Regions from separate parts of the Mycolicibacterium sp. SMGY-1XX genome, predicted to be linked through region 1. Evidence: riboswitches for the same ligand, from Rfam matches in the RefSeq annotation. Region 1 holds a riboswitch; the other holds the start of a gene.
What was found. Region 1 has a riboswitch for glycine ahead of NL241_RS23220 (hypothetical protein). Riboswitches for the same ligand answer to the same signal wherever they lie in the genome.
Positions count from the first base shown of each region.

Region 2: it holds a riboswitch for glycine, as region 1 does, so the genes downstream of both, gcvP (aminomethyl-transferring glycine dehydrogenase) here and NL241_RS23220 (hypothetical protein) in region 1, are expected to answer to the same signal.

Region 1 is NZ_CP101139.1:4,821,175-4,832,664, reverse strand. It holds gene NL241_RS23255 (GcvT family protein) at 1-1,363, opposite strand, end outside; gene NL241_RS23250 (BCCT family transporter) at 1,924-3,486, shown strand; gene NL241_RS23245 (bifunctional 3-phenylpropionate/cinnamic acid dioxygenase ferredoxin subunit) at 3,805-4,164, shown strand; gene NL241_RS23240 (NAD(P)/FAD-dependent oxidoreductase) at 4,164-5,333, shown strand; gene NL241_RS23235 (aromatic ring-hydroxylating oxygenase subunit alpha) at 5,382-6,512, shown strand; gene NL241_RS23230 (hypothetical protein) at 6,983-7,531, shown strand; gene NL241_RS23225 (L-serine ammonia-lyase) at 7,655-9,040, opposite strand; gene NL241_RS23220 (hypothetical protein) at 9,126-9,476, opposite strand; glycine riboswitch at 9,438-9,529, opposite strand; glycine riboswitch at 9,531-9,622, opposite strand; gene NL241_RS23215 (hypothetical protein) at 9,673-10,185, opposite strand; gene NL241_RS23210 (TetR family transcriptional regulator) at 10,304-10,873, opposite strand; gene NL241_RS23205 (DmpA family aminopeptidase) at 11,032-11,490, shown strand, end outside.
Region 2 is NZ_CP101139.1:3,938,998-3,950,487, reverse strand. It holds gene NL241_RS19110 (TRAP transporter large permease) at 1-687, shown strand, start outside; gene NL241_RS19105 (LysR family transcriptional regulator) at 691-1,614, shown strand; gene NL241_RS19100 (alpha/beta fold hydrolase) at 1,754-2,566, shown strand; gene NL241_RS19095 (putative NAD(P)H-quinone oxidoreductase, PIG3 family) at 2,566-3,585, shown strand; gene NL241_RS19090 (flavin reductase family protein) at 3,686-4,201, shown strand; gene NL241_RS19085 (4-hydroxyphenylacetate 3-hydroxylase family protein) at 4,198-5,649, shown strand; gene NL241_RS19080 (RidA family protein) at 5,646-6,062, shown strand; gene NL241_RS19075 (DUF1028 domain-containing protein) at 6,059-6,733, shown strand; gene NL241_RS19070 (M20 family metallopeptidase) at 6,723-7,859, shown strand; glycine riboswitch at 7,874-7,971, shown strand; glycine riboswitch at 7,972-8,073, shown strand; gene gcvP (aminomethyl-transferring glycine dehydrogenase) at 8,129-10,960, shown strand; gene NL241_RS19060 (LysM peptidoglycan-binding domain-containing protein) at 10,980-11,490, opposite strand, start outside.

The sequences.
Region 1 (11,490 bases):
CGAACCAGTGCGGCCGCTCCCAGCCGTGGCTCTCCAGGAACATCGCCCCGAGTTCCTTCTGCCTGGTGTGGAACGGGCTGACCCGCAGATCCCGCGGTGTCTCGCGCGGCTGCAGCGGATGCAGGATGTCGTAGATCTCGACGAAGTTCTGCTGGGAGGTGGTGCTGACAAAATCGGGATCCAGCTCCACCTCCTCGAAGCGGTGGACGTCGCAGCCGTGCAGCTCGATCTCGGAGCGGCCGTCGGTCAGCAGCTGAGCGACGGCACGGGCCACGCCGGCGGAGTGGGTCACCCACACCGCTTCGGCGATCCAGAAGTTCGCCACGTCGGGGGACTCGCCGATCAGCGGTCCACCGTCGGGAGTGAAGGAGAAGATGCCGTTGAAACCCTCAGCGACAGTGGCGGTTTCCAGGCAGGGCAGCAGCTTCTTGCACTGCTCCCACGCCGGGGCGAAGTCCTCTTCGGTGAACGCCAGCATCGAGGGCATGTTGTCAGCGGTGATCTTGCCGGCGGGTAACTCACGGACATCGACGGGCATGGGCCGGTGGGCGTAGGAGCCGATGCCGAGGCGGTCGACATGCTCACGGAAGTACAGATCCTGATCCTGATGGCGCAGGATCGGGAAGCCGGCCTCGGTCGACTCGCTGTTGCGGCCGGCGAGTTCGGGGATCAGGTTGGTCTTGGCGTACTGATGTGCCAACGGCAGCAGGGGCACGTCCATGCCGATCAGCTCGCCGAGGGCGGCACCCCAGAAGCCGCCGCAGGAGATCACGTAGTCGGCGGGGATCACCCCACCCGAGGTGGCCACCCCGGTGACCCTGCCGCCGCTGTGCTCGATGCCCAGGACCGTTGTCGAGCCTTGGAACACCGCGCCACGGCTCTGCGCGCGGCGGGCCAGCGCGACGACAGCACGCGACGCTTTCGCCAATCCGTCTGTCTCGACATACAAGCCGCCCAGGATGCGCTTGGGGTCAAGGAGCTGATGCACCTTGGCGCACTCTTCCGGATCGATCACCCGAGCCTCGACGCCCCATGAGGTGGCCCAGCCCTGCCGGCGGTGCAGCTCGGCCAACCGGGCTTCGGTGGTCGCGACCTCCAGGCCGCCGACCTGGTTGAAACACCACTGGCCGTCGACGTCCAGCGACAGGAACTTCTCGACGGTGTAGCTGGCGAACGCGGTCATCGTCTTCGAGGGGGTGGTCTGGAACACCAGTCCGGGAGCGTGCGAGGTCGAACCGCCGGTCAGGGGCAGCGGCCCTTGATCAACGACGGTGACGTCGTCCCATCCACGGGCGGTGAGCTCGTCGGCCAGGTTGGTGCCGACGATGCCGGCACCGATGATCACTACACGCGGTGATGCCATGCCTTGGTTCTCCTAGCTGGGGTGGTCGAGCGACTCGTAGAGCCTGGGGGCCGGGCGGCCGAGAGTGGAACTCCATGATTCGGATATTGATCGACAGCTGATATATCAAAACTACGATGCGGACGGTGGTGCGGTCAACCCTTTGGTTCTCTTTGTGCAACTGATGCGCTATGTGAGACAAAAACGCCGCCGTTATGGCGTTACGCCAGGATTTCGTTCCTGTGAAAGTTCTGTCTAGCAGTCGCGTATCAGATTGACGCGGTCTAATATATCAGCGAGATTGTGATCTGCGTCTCGTGGCGCACCCGCAATCCAGGTGTCGCGCAGGCCGGCGAGAGGAAGTACTGCCCGCGTCGCACCCCGCCACCGCCGATCCGGACACGAACCCCTCACACCGTGCCCGCGCCGGCCTCCACTCAGCCCGTAGTCGGACCACCGGTCCACCCGATTCAACGCAGGCGTTCACGCCTCAGGAGTCTGAAGTGACAGCACAACACGAGAAGACAACAAAAACCGACGTCCTCACGCCCTTCGAAGCCACGCCCAATGCCAGTTGCAGCGTGGAACCGGAGTCGGCGGACGTTCCCCTTCACTCACAACGCCCGAGGACCGACTGGCTGGTCTTCGGTGTCACCGCCGCGATCGTCATCGCCATCCTGGCCTGGGGTCTGATCGCCTCCGACGGTTTCAACGCCACCATGTCCTCGATCCTGAACTGGGTGGTGGGCAACCTCGGTTGGCTCTTCATCCTGTCGGCCACCGGCTTCGTCCTGTTCGCAGTATGGCTGGCGGTGAGCCGATACGGCCGGATCCCTTTGGGCAAGGACGGCGAGAAACCGGAGTTCCACACCGTCAGCTGGATCGCGATGATGTTCAGCGCCGGTATGGGGATCGGCCTCATCTTCTGGGGCGTCACCGAGCCCCTGACCCATTTCGTCAATCCACCACCGGGACTTGCTGATTCGGCAGCCGGGACGGCGCTGGCCACCGCGCTGTTCCACTGGGGTTTCCACCCCTGGTCGATGTACGCCGTGGTCGGTCTGTCCATCGCCTACGGCACGTACCGGATGGGGCGGCGCCAGCTCATCAGCTCGGCATTCACCCCGCTGTTCGGGCGTAAGCGCGTCGAGGGTCCGATAGGCAAGGTCATCGACATTCTCGCGATCTTCGCCACCATGTTCGGTACTGCCGCCTCGCTCGGTCTGGGCGCATTGCAGATCGGTTCCGGCATCGAGGTTCTGGGCTGGGTCGGTCACGCGGGCACGCTGCTGCTCGTCGGGGTCGTCGCTCTGCTGACGCTGGCATTCGTGGCCTCCGCGGTGTCCGGCATCTCCCGCGGAATCCAGTGGCTGTCCAACATCAACATGGTGTTGGCGCTGACGCTGGCCGTGTTCGTGTTCGTTGCCGGCCCGACGGTGTTGATCCTCGATCTGCTGCCGACCGCACTCGGTGACTACGCCGCCAACCTGGCGTCGATGTCGGCACGGTCCGCGGCTGCCGGCGCCGAAACCAAGACCTGGCTGTCGTCGTGGACCATCTTCTACTGGGCGTGGTGGATCTCCTGGACCCCCTTCGTAGGGATGTTCCTGGCCCGGATCAGCCGGGGGCGCACCATCCGGCAGTTCGTCATCGGTGTCATCCTCATCCCCACCACGGTGAGCCTGCTGTGGTTCGTGGTGTTCGGCGGCTCGGGGATCGGCCAGCAGCGTGACGGCATCGATCTCTACGGCACCGGTGAGCCGGAGTCGACACTGTTCGGCATGCTCGGCAACCTGCCTCTGGCAGCCCTGTCGTCGCTGCTGGTGATGGCGCTGGTGGCCATCTTCTTCGTGTCGGGCGCCGACGCGGCGTCGATGGTCATGGGAACGCTGTCACAACGGGGCTGTCTGCATCCCACCCGGTGGGCCGTGGCGTTCTGGGGCTTGAGCACCGGCGCGGTGGCCGTGCTGATGCTGTGGGCCGGCGGGAATGACGCCCTCAACGGTCTGCAGACCATGACGATCATCGTGGCCGCACCGTTCGTGGTGGTGATGATCGGGATGTGTGTGTCGTTTTATCTCGACATCAAACGCGACCCGCTTGTCACCGACCTGCCGCGCAAGCACTTGATCAAGAAGCAGTAGTGATTCGAAAGGGGCGGCGCCAGCCCGGGCCGCCCCTTTCGCCGCGTTTTCCGGCAAAGTCAACACATGTCAATAGCTCGACTGTTACGGCGCGATTTCCGAGTTGCTGACTGCCCATTTATCGCGTTCAATCCCAGGTGATCGTTTGCCCCACGAAGCGTGAAAATTGCATTCAACGACATCGTTACGCAAATTGATTTCCCCCGGCAAAGTGACCTTTTTCACCACTTGACAGAGTTTATGACTGCCACCACACTGTTGCGTAATACGAGTCTGTTGCGCAGCACGCACCACAACCTTCAATTGAAAGGTCCGCAGATGCTCGAGATCTGTCCTCTGGCCGACCTGCCGCCCGGAGAAGCCCGTCGCGTGCCCACCGAGCCGCCGATTGCCGTGTTCCACACCGAGGACGGCGAGGTGTTCGCCATCGACGACACCTGCTCGCACCAGGACGCGTCGCTGGCCGACGGCTGGGTGGAGGGGTGCGAGGTCGAATGCCCCTTGCACGCCTCGCGTTTTGACCTCCGTACCGGTGCCGTGGATGCGCCGCCGGCCAAGCTGCCCGTGCGCACCCACACTGTCGAGATCCAGGACGGCGTCATCCATGTCGAACTCAGCACCGACAAGCCGAACCTGCCGCCGGATATCCGCGCCCGGCTCGGTGAGGGAGTCAAGTGATGAAGCACGTCGCCATCGTCGGTGCCTCACTTGCCGGTCTGTCGGCTGCGCGCGCTTTGCGGACGCAAGGTTTCGAAGGTCGCCTCTCGGTGATCGGTGAGGAGGCGCGCCGCCCGTACGACCGGCCGCCGCTGTCCAAGGAGTTCCTGGCTGGGTCCCTGAGCGAGGCCGACCTCGCGCTGGAGGCCGACGACGACGATCTGCAGGCCGACTGGATACTCGGTTCCGCCGCCGTCGGACTCGACTGCCGTTCCGGGGCAATCGAACTGGCTGATGGTTCGCGCATCACCGCCGACGGCGTGGTGCTGGCGACCGGGTCCCGCGCGCGGCGCTGGCCGGGTACCGAGGCGCTCGCCGGTGTGCACGTGGTGCGCACCATCGACGACGCCATCGCCCTGCGCGCCGATCTCCAGGCCGGCGCGCGCCTGGTGGTCATCGGTGCCGGTTTCATCGGCGCCGAAGTCGCCTCGACCGCCCGCAAGCTCGGTATGGAGGTCACCGTCGTCGAGGCCGCGCCGGCTCCGTTGGCGGTGCAGCTCGGCGAGCAACTGGGCGGTGTGATCGCCGGCGCCCACGCACATCACGGCACCACACTGGTGTGCGGTGTCGGGGTGTCCCGCCTCGTCGGCGTCGACCGGGTGACCGGTGTCGAACTCGCCGACGGACGCACCCTGCCGGCCGACGTGGTGGTGGTGGGCATCGGTGGTATCCCCAACATCGAGTGGCTGCAAGGTAGTGGACTGGAGCTCGGCAACGGTGTCGTCTGCGGCGCCGGCGGCGAGACCGCCATCCCCAACGTGGTGGCCGTCGGCGACTGCGCCGCGTGGTATGACCCGTCGGTCGGTGCCGTGCACCGTGTCGAACACTGGACCGGTGCGCTCGAGCGGCCCGCGATCGCGGTGTCCGCGTTGCTCGCCGGGGGAGCGCACCAGGGGGCGGCGGCCAAGGCCCCGTACTTCTGGTCCGACCAGTACGGCGCCCGCATCCAGTTCGCCGGTATCGCCCGGCCTGGTGATGTCGTCACCATCGAAGAAGGCGACTGCGAAACACGTTGCTTTGTCGCCACTTACCGCCGCGACGGCCGGCTGGTCGCCGTTCTCGCGGTGGATCAGCCTCGCCTGTTCAACCGGTTGCGTCGCCAGATCGCGGCCACACCGGCACCCGTCTGACCTATTGCATCAGCCCCCCACCAGCAAACCCCTAGGAGCCATACGCAAATGACCACCGCTGCAGCCCCGAGCCTGCCGGAGAGCCTCATCTCCACCCTGCCCGGGCACTACTACACCGATGCGGGAGTCTTCTCCCTGGAGCAGGAGAAGATCTTCGAGGCGATGTGGTTCTGCGTGGTCCGGTCGGCGGACCTCGACAAGCCCGGCGCGTTCAAGACCGTGCAGGTGGGTCGCGAGAGCGTACTGGTGACCCGGTCACGCAAGGGGGACATCCGCGCCTTCTACAACGTGTGCCGCCACCGCGGTGCCCGATTGTGCACCGAAGAATCCGGTGAGGTCAAGCGCGCGTTCCAATGTCCCTACCATGCTTGGACTTACGATCTGGACGGCAAGCTGATCGCGGCGCCGAACCTGACCAAGATGCCCGATATCGACCGCACCGATTTCGGCCTGGCCAAGATCCAGGTGCGCGAGTGGCTGGGCTATGTGTGGGTGTGCCTGGCCGACGAACCGCCGTCGTTCGAGGACACCGTGATGCAGGAGATCGTCGAACGGCTCGGCGATGTGGAATCCATCGACCACTACAACATCGCGGATTTGAGCCTGGGTCGGCGCATCGTCTACGACGTGAAGGCCAACTGGAAGCTCATCATCGAGAACTTCATGGAGTGCTACCACTGCGCCACCATCCACCCCGAGCTCACCGAGGTGTTGCCGGAGTTCGCCGACGGCTACGCCGCGCAGTACTACGTTGGTCACGGCGCTGAATTCGGCGAGGACGTCAAGGGATTCACCGTCGACGGGTCCGAAGGACTGGACCCGATCCCCGGCGTCACCGAAGATCAGGATCGTCGCTACTACGCCATCACCGTGCGTCCGCAGGTGTTCGTCAACCTGGTACCCGACCATGTGATCGTGCACCGGATGTTCCCACTGGCCGCTGACCACACTGTCGTCGAGTGCGACTGGCTGTACCTGCCGCATGTGGTCGAACAGGGCCGCGACGTGAGCCGGTCGGTGGAACTGTTCCACCGGGTCAACCAGCAGGACTTCGACGCCTGCGAGCGTTGCCAGCCGGCGATGGATTCGCGCACCTACCGTAATGGCGGTGTGCTGGTGCCCAGCGAGCACCACATCGGCGCCTTCCACGACTGGCTGAAGGCCAAGATCGCCCACTGAGTCACCTGACACGGCAACGGCTCCGGTTGAAAACCGGAGCCGTTGCTTTTGGGTTGTGTCAGTTCAGAACCGGCGGGCTCTGACTTGAACTCCACCTCGACCGGAGGACTCGTGCGTTCAACCGACGGGCGTTCTCGATTTCTGCCGGCGCGGCATTGGGTTCGGACCAGATGTTCGTGTTCTCCGTCGCTCTACGGATCTCTTCTCGATCTGCGTCTGGATCCTGCACGAATCGTTGGCTTGTCAATCATTTGTAACCCGTTCTCTCGTGGACGGACCCCCACAGCGCTACGAACAGCCGAGCCGGAGGTCGCGAGAAGCGGACTATCCCAGCTTCGAATTCCCCGACGAGCCCACGTCCGCATAGGAGGCGGTGGAAAGGAGGTAGTGCCCTACCCATGAGATCGGCCGACACGCAGAGCAGTGTCGAGTTGTCAGTCACAGCAGCACGCAAACCTTAGGAGGAAGCAATGGCCGACGAAAAGCTCGAGATCGGCGATGAGGCTGCATCAGCGCTTGCGGTGGGACCGCGGCTACGGGTGGGGCCCGGCACCAATGTCCCGTTGCGACTCCGAACATCGGCGGTCGAAGAGTACGAAACCACTCATGGTGATGCCCTGGGTAGTCCGCGTGAACTCACCCCGGGAGCCGCCGTGGCGACGCCCCGCGCCGTCACCGCAGTTCGATTCACGAACTCGACCGGCAGGTCTATCTCTGTTGCCTACGGCCGCGCTCGACACGAATGCCAGGCAGAGTGTGGTGATCCGTGGGAAGTTCTGGGTTGGATCAATCTTGCGAGCGGGCAAAGTGCAGACCGCGCCAACCCTACGGGCACCCGTTGGTACTACTACTTCGCCCAAGACGGTTCAGGAACCAAATGGGACGGGAATTTCCCAGCGCAGGTTGTCCAGCGTGCGTTTGCTCGTTGCTGGTGTATAGGTTCGACGGACTCATTCACCGTTGGGATGGACGAAGTGGATCTCGTCGCCTTTCCTGGTGGTGTTGAGTTTACGCCCTGACCGGCGGTCGCCAGGGTGTCAATTCTGGTCCTCGTTCGGCACGCTGGTGCTTGGTACGAGGCCAATGCCCTCTTACCGAAGCGCGGTTGCTTTTGGGTTGTGGGGTTCAGAATTGGCGGCGCGTCAGCACTCGATGAAGTTCACCGGCACATTGACGGCCAGGCCGCCGGTGCTGGTCTCCTTGTACTTGGAGCTCATGTCCGCGCCGGTGGTGCGCATGGTCTCGATCACCTGGTCGAGGCTCACCCGGTGGGTGCCGTCGCCGCGCAGCGCCATGCGTGCGGCGTTGATGGCTTTACCCGCTGAGATGGCGTTGCGCTCGATGCAGGGAATCTGGACCAGGCCCTCGATCGGATCGCAGGTCAGGCCGAGGCTGTGCTCCATGGCGATTTCCGCGGCGTTCTCCACCTGTTCGGTTGTGCCGCCCAAGATTTCGGCCAGGCCCGCCGCCGCCATCGATGCCGCCGAGCCCACCTCGCCCTGGCAGCCGACCTCGGCCCCGGAGATGGACGCACGTTCCTTGTAGAGCGAGCCGATGGCGCCGGCGGCGAGCAGGAAGCGCACCGTGGTCTCGTCGCTGTCCTTCCTGCCCGCGGGGGTGTAGTGCATGGCGTAGTGCAGCACCGCCGGGACGATACCGGCCGCGCCGTTGGTGGGCGCGGTGACGATGCGCCCGCCGGAGGCGTTCTCCTCGTTGACGGCCAGCGCCACCAGGTTCACCCAGTCCTCGGCGAACTCCGGAAGCCGTTGCGGGTCTTCCTCGCTGAGGCGTTCATACCAGTCCTTGGCGCGGCGGCGGACCCGCAGTGCGCCCGGCAGCAAGCCGTCGCGGGCGATACCGCGTTGTTCGCATTCCACCATCACGTCGCGGATGTGCAGCAGCCGCCGGCGGATCTCGGCCTCACTTCTGCTGGCAGTCTCGATCTCGAGCATCAGCTCGCTGACGCTGCAACGCTTTTGGTGGCACAGTTCCAGCAGCTCCTTGGCCGAGCCGAAACCGTGTGCCGACGTGGCTGCGACGGTGGCGGGTTCGCGGCTCTCGGCCTCGGTGACGACGAACCCGCCGCCCACCGAGAAGTACGTCTCCCGGTGCAGTTCGGTGCCACCGGGCCCCAGCGCGGTGATGGTCATCCCGTTGGGGTGGAACGGCAACATGGTCAGCGGCCGGAGAATGAAATCACCCTCGGTGAGCGCGATTTCGCGGGCCCCACCGAAGTTGATCCGGCCGGTGGCGCGCATGGCGTCGACCCGACGCTCCATCTGCTCGGTACTGATCTCTTCCGGCAGAAGTCCTTCCAGCCCCAGCAGGACAGCGGTCATGGTGCCGTGACCCGCTCCGGTGGCGGCCAGCGAGCCGTACAGGTCGACACGGATGTCCCGGACGTCGTCGAAGGCGCCGAGGGTGTGCAGATCGGAGAGGAACCGCGCGGCGGCGCGCATGGGTCCCACGGTGTGCGAACTCGATGGGCCGATGCCAATCGAGAACAGCTCGAACACACTGATCGTCATGCGGTCACCGTCCTCGGCTTGTTGATCGACAGTTGATATATCAATGCTGAGTCCACGGTAGGCCAGCTGGGCGTGATGGTCAAGGTCACTGCTTCCGCGCGAGCGCGGCGACGGCCGAGACGACGAGCGCACGGTCAGCCCGGGTCAGCTGCGTGATCCGGTCGCCGTGGGCAGCGACGAGGGCGCAGAACTGCGCGTCGACGCCGGCCGGCGTCGTGCCGAATTCGAGGAAGGTGACGTCGTCGGGAGGACCTCCGTACGGCGTCCACGCCACTGCGAACTCCAGCAGTTGACGGTCATAGCTGTCCAGCGACGTGCATCTGGGTGTGGACAAGGTCGGTGTCGACAAGGCGGCCCCCGGTTCGGTCGCCTCGGCAGGTGCCGTGGCGATGTGGAACTCCCCGCTCTGTCCTGATACCTGAGAGATCTGGCGCACTCAGCGCCGTACACCTTCGGTCAGGCAATTCGGATTGCCTGTCTCCAGAGTTGCCTTCGCGCAACGGTACTGGGGCCTGAGAGATTCCCGGGGAGGATGTTGCTCCTTCGGCGCCTCGGTGTTCGAGGTTCTCCCGCCACGCGTCAACGGCTTTTCAATTGTGACGGGGGTAACGTACCGGGCTGCGCCGGCTTTGTCACGGGACGGGACCCACATCCGAGTGGCGACCCGGTAGGCGGGCCGCGTGTCGCTGCCCCGGGCCAGCGCCGCGGCGGGCGGCGAGCATGTCGGTGACGGCGCCGGTGGCGAACGCATAGACCGCCTTGTGCAACACATCGATGAGAAGTTCTTTGCGCGGCCAGGTCTGTGGTGGCGCGCCGACACCTGTGGCGTTCTCCAGGATTTGGTCATTGGTAAGCCGCACCACGGCGAATTTCGCCGACGCCAGTGGGCCGCGTAACCCGACCTCCGACATGACCGCCCGCAGCACCCCGAGCAGGATGCCCTGCCCGTAATGCATGGCCCAGTTCCGCACCAGCGGCTGCTGCCCGGGTTGTTCGGACATCCCGGTGAGGCGCTCGAGCGTGCGGGCAGGCACATGCGAGTCCGGCCGGCCCGTGATCCGCTGCTCGAGCTTTTCCCCGACCGTCATCACCGCCACCCCGGCCGCACCGGCGACGAGGCCTTCCCCCACAGCGTTTCTCAGCATGGCGCGCGGGTACCCGGGCGCGATCCCGCCAAACGATAGGCACTCATGACTGCGGAACCCCGGTAGAGCAGTCGGTGCTCAGCGGGGCGCTACTGGGCGTGGCGGGGCGACGCCGGCCTCACACCGTGTCGGGCAGCTTGGTCCCGGTCGCCAACTCCGCGTACTGGCGCATCAGCCGCAGGGCGGTGCTGCGGCTGATCTCGGGGTCGCGCGCCACGATGCGGTAGCCGAAGTAGTCCTCCATCGACATCAGCGTCATCCCGATGTCGCGGGCAGGGGAGCGGAGCGTGAACGCCCCGGCCTCGGCGCCGTCGTTGAGGAGGTCGGTGTAGAGGTCCACCTGCCGGTGGTAGATGCCCTGGACGTCCCGGCGCTGGTCGAGTTCGAACCCGGCCGCCAGCACGGCGCGCCAGATCGCTCGCCACTCGGCGTCCTCGGGTCCGCTCGGCAGGCCCGCGGCGATGGTCAGCGCCAGTTGGTGGTGGATGTCGCGGGCGCGGCGACCGAGTTCGAGCCGCTCGTCGAAGAACCGGACGTCGGAGCGCAGCGCCAGCTCACTGAGCAGCTGGGGCATGTCCTTGAAGTAGTAGCGCACCGCGTTGGTGGTCAGCCCCAGTTCGGCGGCGACGTCGGCGAGCTTGAGCGTGGCCAGGTCGTAGCGCTCGATCAGGGCGATCGCTGCGTCCATGATTTCGGCACGTCGCTCTACCTGCCGGTTCGGCCTCGCCACTGCTGGGCTCCTCTCGCGGATTCGGACCAATTTTGCCGTTCCTGTTGCGTGACTGCTCACCCGGGCGCATAGTTCTTTTCCAATTAGGAAAATAACTCTTGAACGAAGAGAAAACCATGCGTGCCAGAGATCTCGGCGTGGTCATCGGTGAACATCCAACCGGACCGTACAACGCCATCACCGACGTGGGGGGTGTCCGGGTCGGACACACCACCGTGCAGGGCGACGGAATCAACACCGGCGTCACCGTCGTCATCCCCCATGACGACATCTGGACCGAACCGGTATTTGCCGGTTCGCACCGTCTCAACGGCAGCGGCGAGCTGACCGGCCTGGAGTGGATCCGGGAGTCCGGCGAGCTCACCACCGCCATCGGCCTGACCAACACCCATAGCGTCGGCGTGGTGCGCGACGAGTTGGTGGCCGAGCAGGTGCGGGTGCGCGGTGACGGCGTGTACTGGTCGCTGCCGGTGGTGGGGGAGACCTACGACGGACTCCTCAACGACATCAACGGCTTCCATGTCCGGCCGGAGCATGTGCGCGCCGCGCTGGCGTCGGCATCGGGCGGCGCGGTG
Region 2 (11,490 bases), 880 kb from region 1:
GGTGAGAAGATCCCGTTCAGCTGGCGCGAGGTCTGGCGCACCTTCCGTGGCGCGCTCCTGGCCTTCGGTGTGCCGCTGCTGGTGGTCATGGGACTGACCCTCGGTGTGTTCACACCCACCGAATCCGGCGCCTTCGCGGTGGTGTATGCCATCGTCGTCTCCGCCGTGGTGTTCCGCTCGCTGGGTGGGCGCCGGCTCTACCGGTGCCTGGTCGAAGCCGCGGTGCTGACTGATGAGGTGATGCTCATCGTCGGGGTGTCCGTGGCTCTGGGAGCAGTGCTGGCGATGGCCGGTCTGCCAAAAGCGCTCACCGATTTCGCCACCGCCATCGTTCCCGGAGACGCCCAGCTCGGGTATGTCGTGGTGCTCACCGTGGTGGCGATCCTGGCCGGCATGTTGTTCGACCCCCTGATTCCGGTGATCATGCCGGTGATGCTGCCGACCATGCTGGCCGTCGGGATCGACCCGGTGTACTTCGGCGTCATCATCGTGCTCACCGTCATCGTGGGGCAGGTCACGCCGCCGGTGGCGATGTCATTGGTGGTGGCAGCCAAGATCGCCAAGGTCGACGCATGGCGGGTTTTGCGGGCCAACACCCCGTTCCTGCTGGCCACCATCGCGGTGCTGATCCTGGTGATCCTCGTGCCGTCGCTGGCCACCTGGCTGCCGTCGGTGCTGGGGGAGTGAGTCGTGACCGGTGTCGATCAACTCCGCGGTATCTCGCTGACGCAGCTGCGCTACTTCATCCGGGTCGCCGAGCGCGAGAGCATGACGCGTGCGGCCGAGGACTTGTTCGTCGCGCAGTCGGCGGTGTCCTCGGCCGTCGCGCACCTGGAGCGGGAACTCGGCGTCCAGCTGTTCATCCGGCGGCATGCCAAGGGGTTGATCCTCACTGCGTCCGGCAAGGAGCTGTTGTTGCGTGCGCGCCAGACGCTGACCGCGCTGGCCGAGTCCCTGGAGTCGATAGCCGGTGACGCCCAGACGTTTTGGGGTCCCCTGCACGTGGTGTGCTTCAGTCCGATCGCGCCCTTCTACCTGCCGTCCATCCTGGCCGGGCTGAAAGCAGACCACCCAGCCTTGGAGATCCAGGTCACCGAAGCCGTCGCGGGCGAAGTAGGGGAGTACCTGGAATCCGGCCGGGCCGAGGTGGCCTTGACTTACGACCTTGCCCTCGGCGACGGGATCCAGCGTGACGTGCTGGCCGAGATCCGCCCTTACGCAGCACTTCCCGCTTCGCATCGGCTCGCCGGGGCCGCGAGCGTCCGGTTGGCCGATCTGGTGAACGAGCCGATGATTCTGGTCGATCTGCCCTACAGTCGCGACTATTTCACCGGTGTGTTCACCGAGCGCGGGATGCAACCCAACGTGCAGTATCGGTCGAGCAGCTACGAGACGGTGCGCGCGATGGTCGCCATGGACCACGGTTACAGTTTGCTGCATCAACGCCCTGCCACCGACACCACCTATGCGGGCGGCTTGGTGCGGGCCGTGCCGATCGCTGACGAGGTGCGGCCACTGCGGGTGGTGGTGGCGGGCCTGCAGGCAGTGCGTATGAGCAAGCGGGCCAGTGTATTTGCTGAGCGCTGCCGTGCCGTCGTGGCGAGAGAACGCTGAAAGTCGGGCTTTGCGACGATCGCATCCTGCGATGCTCTGCATCGGATAATCCGATGGACAACAACGAATCTCACTGTTTGCTCCGGTAGCTCCGGACGGCTTGGATCGAGTCAGACCACTGACACGTATTGGAGGCCACGTGAGCGGCGCCGAGCCGATCCCCGGATACATCGAAACACCTTCGGGGCGAATGCACGTCGTCGTGACGCCGGAGTCGGACCGGGACAGCCCCTGTCTGGTGCTGCTGCACCAGACACCGCGCAGTTGGGACGAGTTCCGGGCGGTGGCCGAACAGATCGACGGTTACCGCATCGTGATGCCGGACCTTCCCGGCTACGGTGCATCGCAGGCGTTGCCGCTCAACACCATAGAAGCCACAGCTGCCGCGGTGCTGGAGATTCTCGACGCGCTCGCGGTGCCGTCGGCACATGTGGTGGGGCACCACTTCGGCGGACTGGTCGCCTATGACCTCGCGGTCTCGGCGCCGCATCGGGTGACCTCGCTGGTGTTGTCCTCCACCCCGTTCGTCGACGACGCCGAGCGGACCAGGCGCCGGACGGCGCCGCCCTTCAATGCCATTGCCGCCCGGGACGACGGAGACCATCTGGCGCAGCTGTGGCGGCGTCGCCGGGAGTACCTGGCAGTGCCGGACCCTGGTGTCCAGGCACGGTATGTGCGGGATGTCCTGTCGCACGCCGATCCGGATCGTGGTCACGCCGCCGTCGCCGCGTACCGGTCCGAAGACGGCGTGGGCCGCTACCCGGGTCCGGTGCTGTGCCTGGCATCGGCCCGCGACCCGCGGGCATTCCCCCGTCGCGGTGCCATTCTCGCGGCGTTCCCGCAGGCCGCTGAACACGTCCTGGTTGACGGCGACATCGCCAGTCCTGAAACGTGCGCGGCCGAATTCGCCCGCGTCATCGTGGAGTTCCACCACAGTGTGGTGCCACGGTGATGCGCGCTGCCCTGCTGCGGGGTGCCGACGGCCCACGCTCGCTGAGCATCGCCGAGATCCCGGTCCCGCAACCGGGCCCCGAAGAGGTGCTGGTGGCCGTAGGCGCCGTCGGGGTCAACAACGCCGAGGTCCTGCAAACGCGGGGGATCATGCCGGCGCCGTCCGGCGGTGTCCCCGGCCTGGAGTGCGCCGGAACCGTGGTATGCGTCGGAGCCCGGGTGCAGACGGTCAAACCCGGCGACCGCGTCGCAGCGTTGACCCGGGCGGGGTCCTATGCCGAGTACGTGGCCGTGCCCGCGGGTGCGTGCGTCGTCGTACCCGACGATCTCGACCTGGCCGTCGCCGGCGCCTTCCTCGAAGCAGCGGCCACGGCGTGGTGGAACCTGGTGCACCGGGGGCGGATCCGGCGAGGCGAGCGCGTGCTGATCCACGGCGCCGCAGGCGGGGTCGGCTCGATGGCCGTACAGCTGGCCAGGGCGCTCGGTGCCGAGGTGATCGGAACAGCCCGGGGGCCGGTGAAGAGCGCGTTGTGCACCGAACTCGGTTGTCGCCGTGTGATCGACTACGGCTCCGAGGACGTCTTCGACGTGCTCCGGGAGATCGCACCCGGTGGCGTCGATCTGATCCTGGACAATCAGGGAGCCGCCGCGGTCGGCGACAATCTCGCGGCGCTGGCGCCGTTGGGCCGGCTCGTCATCGTCGGGGTGGCATCGGGAACCGACGCGGTGGTGGACCTGGCAGCCCTGATGTCCGGGGGGACGGAGATCTCCTCGTCGAGCCTGGGCCGGCTGTCCGACGACAGCCGAGCCGCGATATGTCGATCCGTGGAAGCCGAGGTATTGCCGTTGCTGAGGGCGGGAACGGTGACGCCCGTGCTGGACCAGACGTTCGATTTCGACCAGATAGTCTCTGCGCACCACAGATTCGCCGCGCCGGAACGGTCAGGCAAGGTCGTGGTCACCATGCCGGGTTACATCTCGAAATCCGATGCAACGCAGCATAATCAACTCTTTGCTTGATATGGCCGCGGAAGCCAGCATGGAAGGTGCGGATTCGACGCCGAGCTTCCGCGATGACCGTCATGAACTCGAATTGCGAGGGACCACAATGAAATCCGCTATGACATCGGCCGCCGCGCAGGACTACATCCGCGCGATCAGCTGCGCTGCCACTCCGGTCACCATCGTCACCACCTGCGCACAGGAGGCCCGGTGGGGGCAGACGGTTTCCGCGGTGAGCAGAGTGTCCGACGAGCCGGCGGTTCTCGGCGTCTGCATCAACCGGCGCAGCCCCATCAATGCGGCGATCCGCTCCACAGGTGCGTTCAATGTCTCGTTGCTCGGCTACGAGCAGCGCGGCGCCGCAGACAGTTTCGCCGGGCGTCAGCATCCCGGTCGCCCCGCGTTCACGTTTCTCGACGAAGAGTGGCGTGACGGTCTCAACGGCCTGCCGGTCTTCACCGCCAGCGTGGCCGCCTTCGAATGTGAGCTGCACAGTGTCACGGCTGTGGGCTCGCATCACCTGTATCTCGGTCAGGTGCGCCACGTTGTGCACACCGACGCCGAACCGCTGCTGCACCTTCGCGGCAACTACCGCGCCCTGGCGGCGCACCACACGGAAGGACATCGCAGATGATCAAGACCGGCGAGGAGTACCGGGACAGCATCAACACCGGGCGCGAAATCTACATCGACGGCGAGCAGGTGCACGATGTCACCAAGCATCCGATGTTCGCCCCGATCATCGACATCCGGTCTCGCATCTACGATCTGGCGCACGAAGCGGCCAGCCAGGAGGTCATGACCTATGTCGACGACAACGGTGAGCGCAACGCGGTCGCGAACAAGCTGCCTCTGACACAACAAGACTGGCACGACAAGCGTGCGGCTATCGATCTCGTGCTCGACGAGGTGCGCGGCGTGGTCACCCGCGTCGGCGACGAGACCGTCGGCGAGATGTGGGCGCTCTACGACGGCCAGGATGTGCTCAACGAAGTGGATCCACGTTTCGCCGAGAACATCCGCCGCCACGTCCAGAAAGCCGCCACCGGGGACCCGTTCCACATCTCGGCCAACACCGACCCCAAAGGTGATCGGTCGAAGCGCCCGCAGGACCAGGATCCCGACATGCTGCTGCACGTCGTCCGCGAAACCGACGAAGGCATCATCGTCCGAGGCGCCAAATACGAGACCGCCGCGCCGTACGCGACCCAGGCCTACACCAAGCCCACCATCGCCAACTGGGGCGATGACAAGCTCTCCGATTACGCCGTCGGTTTCATCGCCGACCTCAATGCGCCCAATCTGAAGTTCATCTGCCGCACCGGTTTTGCCGGCCGCCGCGATGCGGCGGACTATCCACTGTCGAACCGGGTGGATGAGGTGGAGTCCCTGGTGATCTTCGACAATGTACTCATCCCGTGGGACGACATCCTGTTCTACCGGCACACCAGGGCAGCGACGTTCGTGCGCAGCTGCCTGCACCGCTACAGCGCGCTGCCCTACGTCCACCGCTCGATCCGGTTCGCGGACCTGATGATCGGTGCTGCCCTGTTCAACGTCCGGCAGACGGGATTGGACAAGAACCCCGCCGTACAGGAGAAGCTGGCGATGCTGGCGTGCTACCGCGAGGGTATCGAGGCGCACCTGACGGCCTCCATCGCCACCGCCGAGACCAGTCCCGGCGGTCTGCTGATGCCCAACCAGTCGCTGCTGTATGCGGGGCGGGTCTGGGCTCAGACCCAGCTGCCGCAGATGATCCATCTCGCCCGCGAACTCTGTGGGGGGCAGATCTGCATCACGCCGGACTCGGCCACGTTCGCCCACCCCGGTGCAAGCCCCTGGCTGGAGAAGTTCTACTCGATCAACGATGACTGGCAGGCCGACGATCGGCGCAAGCTGCTGGCATTCGCCCGGGATCTGCTCAACAGCGATTACGCCGGTCACCGGCTGACCTTCCAACTGTTCGCCCAGGCGCCGCCGTTCGCCCATTACCAAGCCGTGTACCGCAACTTCGACTACGACAACGCACTCGATCTGGTCAGGTCCGCTGCCGAGCTGTCCGACCGGGTGGGCGGCGCATGACCCACCGGCGGATCCGTCCGTTCAACACCAAGGACACCTACCCCGAACAGAATCTCGACAATGACCTGTGCCAGGCCGTCGTCGCCGGCGACACCATCTATCTGCGCGGGCAGATCGGGCAGGATCTCGACACCGGGCGCAACGTCGGTGTCGGCGACGTGGCCGCCCAGACCGAGCAGGCGATGTCCAACATCGCCGCGCTGCTCGACGAGGCGGACTCTTCTGTCGCCGACATCGTCAAAGTGACGATCTACCTTGTCGATCCGCGATACCGGGAGAGCGTGTACCGCGTGGTAGGACGCTGGCTCGAGGGGGTGCACCCGGTGTCGACCGGGGTGGTGGTCAGTGCGCTGGCCCGGCCCGAGTGGCTGGTCGAGGTGGACGTGATCGCCGTGAAGCAGGGGGCGTCATGACGTTCTCGATGGCGGCGCTGGACCGCGACACCGGAGCGTTCGGCATGATCATCGCCTCGTCCTCGCCGGCGGTGGCGTCCCGGTGCCTCAACATTCGCCCGGGCCTGGGCGCCGCCGCCAGCCAGAACGTCACCGATCCCCGGCTGGGTGGGCAGCTGCTGGACCGGCTCGCCGAAGGCGCCGAGCCGCAGGCCGCGATGACCGCTGTGGTGGCCGACCACGCTTTGCGCGACTACCGGCAGTTGACCGTGCTCGACGCGGCCGGGCGCACCGCGGCCTACAGCGGGGCCGGGGCGCTCGGTGTGCATCACCACGTGGCCGGTGACGGCGTGGTGGCGGCCGGCAACATGCTTGCCGGGCCGGCGACCATCACCGAGCTGATCCGCGGCTACGAGACCTCGGGGGCCGACGAGTTCGAAGCCCGCCTGTTGGCCGGGCTCAACGCCGCGCTGACCGCCGGCGGAGAGGAGGGTCCGGTGTATTCCGCGGGCCTGTTGGTCTATCGGGAGGTCGCTTGGCCGGAGACCACCCTGCGCGTGGACTGGGACGAAGATCCCTACACCCGGCTGGCCGAACTGTGGGAGGTCTGGGAACCCCAGCGCGACGACTACGTGCGGCGTGCCCTGGACCCGTCGGCTGCGCCCAGTTTCGGGGTCCCCGGTGATCTCTGAGCCCAAGGCGGCCGCCGGCGATCACCTGCGGCGCAACTGGGAGCTGGTGCGCGGGGTCAGTACCGCCCTGCATGCCGACCCCGAACTGGCGTGGCACGAGGTGCGGGCGCACCGGATGCTGACCGGGCTGCTGGCCGATCGCGGTTTCCGCGTCGACCACCGCGCCGGGGGACTCGACACCGCGTTTCACGCTCGCGCCGGCACCGGCCCGTTGCACGTCGCTTTCGTGGCCGAATACGACGCGCTGCCCGGGCTCGGCCACGCCTGCGGGCACAACCTGATCGCCGCGTCGGCCATCGGGGCGGCGCTGATGGTGCAGGAGGCCGACCGCGGACAGGGCCTCACCGTGCACGTCCTGGGCACGCCGGCCGAAGAGGGCGGCGGCGGCAAGATCGTGATGCTGGAGGCCGGTGAGTTCGACGGCCTGGACGCCGCGCTGATGATTCATCCGGGGCCGGTTGACGCCCCGCGGGCCGAGCCGATGGCGGTGGCGCACTGGCGTGTCACGTATCGGGGTGTCAGCGCCCACGCGGGGGCCTATCCGCATCTGGGGGTCAACGCTGCCGATGCGTTCACCGTGGCGCAGGTGGCGATCGGCCTGCTGCGCCAGCAGCTGCCGGCGACGGTGCGGGTCCACGGGGTGGTGACCTCAGCGGGGTCGGCGCCCAACGCCATCCCCGACTCGGCGTCAGGCCGCTGGTATGTCCGTGCCCGCACACTCGCCGAGCTGACCGGCATCGAGAAGCGGATCCGCGCCTGCTTCCAGGCCGGTGCCCTGGGCAGTGGCTGTGATCTCGACATCGAGTTGGAGTCCGCGCCCTACTCGGAATTCCGCACCGACGACGAGATCCTGGACCTGTTCGTCGCGAACGCGGCCGCGCTGGGTCGGGATATGAGCGTCGAGCCGCCGGAAGGGGCGGGGGCCATGGCGTCGGCGTCGACCGACATGGGCAATGTGTCGCAGGTGGTGCGCGCCATCCACCCGTATCTGGGCATCGGTTCCCTGCCCGCGGTCAACCATCAACGTGAGTTCGCCGACGCCGCGGTGGGGCCGCAGGCGGAGGCCGCACTGCGCGACGGTGCCACCGCACTGGCATGGACGGCGCTCGATCTCGCCGGGCGGTAGTATCGCAGTTGCATCGCCCTCTCGCGGGAGAGTTCTGTGACCGCCAGCCACAGACGCCGAAGGAGCAACACCTCTCCGTCAACCTCTCAGGCCCCCGGACCGCGTCAGACCACGATGCCTCTGGAAAGCGGTGCGCGCACCCGCCCATGGGGAAAGGCCTGATCGGCCGAATCTCTCAGGCAGCCCGGTTCGGGTCGACGACAGAGGGGGAGGACGCGATAGTTCGTCCTGCTGCCTAGGAGTTCGTGTTGGCCCTCTCCGATGACGCGCTGTTCAACGACAGCGCCCCGAAATTCGCCGATCGGCACATCGGTCCCGGCGCCGCCGATATCGACACCATGCTCAGTGTCATCGGTGTGCAATCCCTCGACGAGCTTGCGGCCAAGGCGCTTCCGGCCGGCATCCTCGACGCACTGGACGCCGACGGGGTGGCGCCGGGTCTCGACAAGCTGCCGCCCGCGGTGTCCGAGCACGAGGCCCTGGCCCAGCTGCGCGCCATGGCCGACGCCAACACCGTCGCGGTCTCGATGATCGGGCAGGGCTACTACGACACGCTCACCCCGCCGGTCTTGCTGCGCAACATCATGGAGAACCCGGCCTGGTACACGGCCTACACGCCGTACCAACCGGAGATCAGCCAGGGCCGCCTCGAAGCGCTGCTGAACTTCCAGACCATGGTCGCCGACCTCACCGGACTCGACATCGCCAATGCCTCGATGCTCGACGAGGCCACCGCCGCGGCCGAGGCGATGACGCTGATGCAGCGCGCCGCCCGCGGCAAGGCGACCCGCCTGGCCGTCGACGTCGACGTCTTCCCGCAGACCGCTGCCGTGTTGGCCACCCGGGCGCGGCCGCTCAACATCGAGATCGTCACCGCTGACCTGCGCGAGGGTCTGCCCGAGGGTGATTTCTTCGGCGTCATCGCGCAACTGCCCGGCGCCAGCGGACGCATCACCGACTGGTCCGCGTTGATCAAGCAGGCCCACGAACGCGGCGCGCTGGTGGCCCTGGGTGCCGATCTGCTGGCCATGACGCTGGTGGCTCCGCCCGGAGAGATCGGTGCCGACGTGGCGTTCGGCAGTGCGCAGCGCTTCGGCGTGCCGATGGGATTCGGCGGCCCGCATGCCGGTTACCTCGCCGTGGCCACCAAGCAGGCCCGCCAGCTGCCGGGCCGGCTGGTCGGGGTCTCGGTGGATGCCGACGGCGCTCCGGCGTACCGGTTGTCGCTGCAGACCCGCGAGCAGCACATCCGCCGCGACAAGGCCACCAGCAACATCTGTACCGCGCAGGTGCTCTTGGCCGTGATGGCCGCGATGTACGCCAGCTATCACGGCGCCGAAGGGTTGACCGGTATCGCCCGGCGGGTGCACGGGCACGCCGCGCGGGTGGCGGCCGCCCTCGGCGATGCGCTGGTGCATGACACGTTCTTCGACACCGTGCTCGCATTGGTGCCGGGCCGCGCCGACGAGGTGGTGGCCGCGGCCAAGGCGCTGGGCATCAACCTGTGGCGGGTGGACGCCGACCACGTGTCGGTGGCATGTGATGAAGCCACCACCGACGCCCACGTGGCCTCGGTGCTGCAGGCCTTCGGTGTGTCCGCCGCCGACGCCGAGCCGGTCGACATCGAGACCCGGACCTCGGAGTTCCTGACGCATCCGGCGTTCACCACCTACCGCACCGAGACGGCGATGATGCGCTACCTGCGGTCACTCGCCGACAAGGACCTGGCACTGGACCGCACGATGATCCCGCTCGGCTCGTGCACCATGAAGCTCAACGCCGCGGCCGAGATGGAATCCGTCACCTGGCCGGAGTTCTCCCGCCAGCACCCGTTCGCCCCGGCCGGCGACAGCGCAGGCCTGCGCACCCTGATCGCCGAGGTGGAAGCCTGGCTGGTGGCCGTCACCGGCTACGACGCGGTCTCGCTGCAGCCCAACGCCGGCTCGCAGGGGGAGTACGCCGGGCTGCTGGCGATCCACGATTACCACGCCAGCCGCGGTGAGAGTCACCGCGATGTGTGTCTCATCCCGTCGAGTGCGCACGGCACCAACGCCGCGTCGGCGGCCCTGGCCGGCATGCGCGTCGTGGTGGTGGCCTGCCGGACCAACGGCGACGTCGACCTCGACGATCTGCGCGCCAAGGTGGCCGAGCACGCGGAGAACCTCGCAGCGCTGATGATCACCTACCCGTCCACCCACGGCGTTTACGAACACGACGTCGAGGAGATCTGCGCCGCGGTGCACGACGCCGGCGGCCAGGTCTACGTCGACGGCGCCAACCTCAACGCCTTGGTCGGTCTGGCCCGGCCGGGCAAGTTCGGCGGCGACGTCAGCCACCTCAACCTGCACAAGACGTTCTGCATCCCGCACGGTGGCGGCGGACCCGGCGTCGGACCGGTGGCGGTGCGCTCACATCTGGCGGAGTTCCTGCCCGGTCACCCGCTGGCCCCGGAACTGCCGACCGGTCACGTGGTGTCGGCGGCGCCGTACGGGTCGGCGTCGATCCTGCCGATCACGTGGGCCTACATCGCGATGATGGGTGCCGACGGGTTGCGGGCCGCCACGCTGACGGCGATCGCGTCGGCCAACTACATCGCCCGCCGCCTCGACGAGTACTACCCCGTGCTCTACACGGGCGAGAACGGCATGGTGGCCCACGAGTGCATTCTCGACCTGCGCGGCATCACCAAGACCACCGGCGTCACCGTCGACGATGTGGCAAAACGCTTGGCGGACTACGGTTTTCATGCTCCGACCATGAGCTTCCCGGTGGCGGGGACGCTGATGGTGGAACCCACCGAGAGTGAATCGCTGGCCGAAGTTGACGCGTTCTGCGAGGCCATGATCGCCATCAAGGCCGAGATCGACAAGGTGGGCTCGGGCCAGTGGGCAAAAGAGGACAACCCGCTGCGCAATGCCCCGCATACCGCGGAGTGCCTGCTCGTCGACAAGTGGGAACACCCCTACACCCGCGAGGAAGCGGCCTATCCGCTGGGCAAGAACTACCGGCCCAAGGTGTGGCCGCCGGTGCGGCGCATCGACGGCGCCTACGGCGACCGCAACCTGGTGTGCTCGTGCCCGCCCGTGGAGGCGTTCGCCTGACGCGCGCTGAGCCTGGAGCTCACCCCAGCGACGGGAAGAAGATCACCTGTCCCACGCTGAGGTGATCGGGGTTGGTGATCCGGTTGGCGGCGGCCACCAGCGCGACCCTGGTGGCGACGTCGTGGTCGCCGTACTGGTCGGTGGCCAGTTCCCACAGAGTGTCGCCGGCGGCGACGTGATGCCGCCTGTTGAGCCGTGGCTGGATGAGAACGGTGCCGACGGCGGGATCCTGGTCGCCGAGGTGGTTGGCGACGGTGATGATCGGCCACAATCCCTGTTCGCCGTACCAGCGCTCGGCGAGATTGCGGGGGTTCTCGCCGGCCACCACGGTGTGATGCCCGACGTTCTGCAGGTCCGGGATCAGCAGGCGTTCGCCGACCACCAGGTCGCGTTGTCCGGCGTGATTGGCGACCTCGATGATCGTCTTGGCGGCGATGTCACCGTAGTAGTGCTGTGCCAGTGAGCCGGTGGTGTCGCCGGCGCGCACCTTGTGGCGGAAGGTGACGTAGGGGATCTCCAGCTCCTGGCCC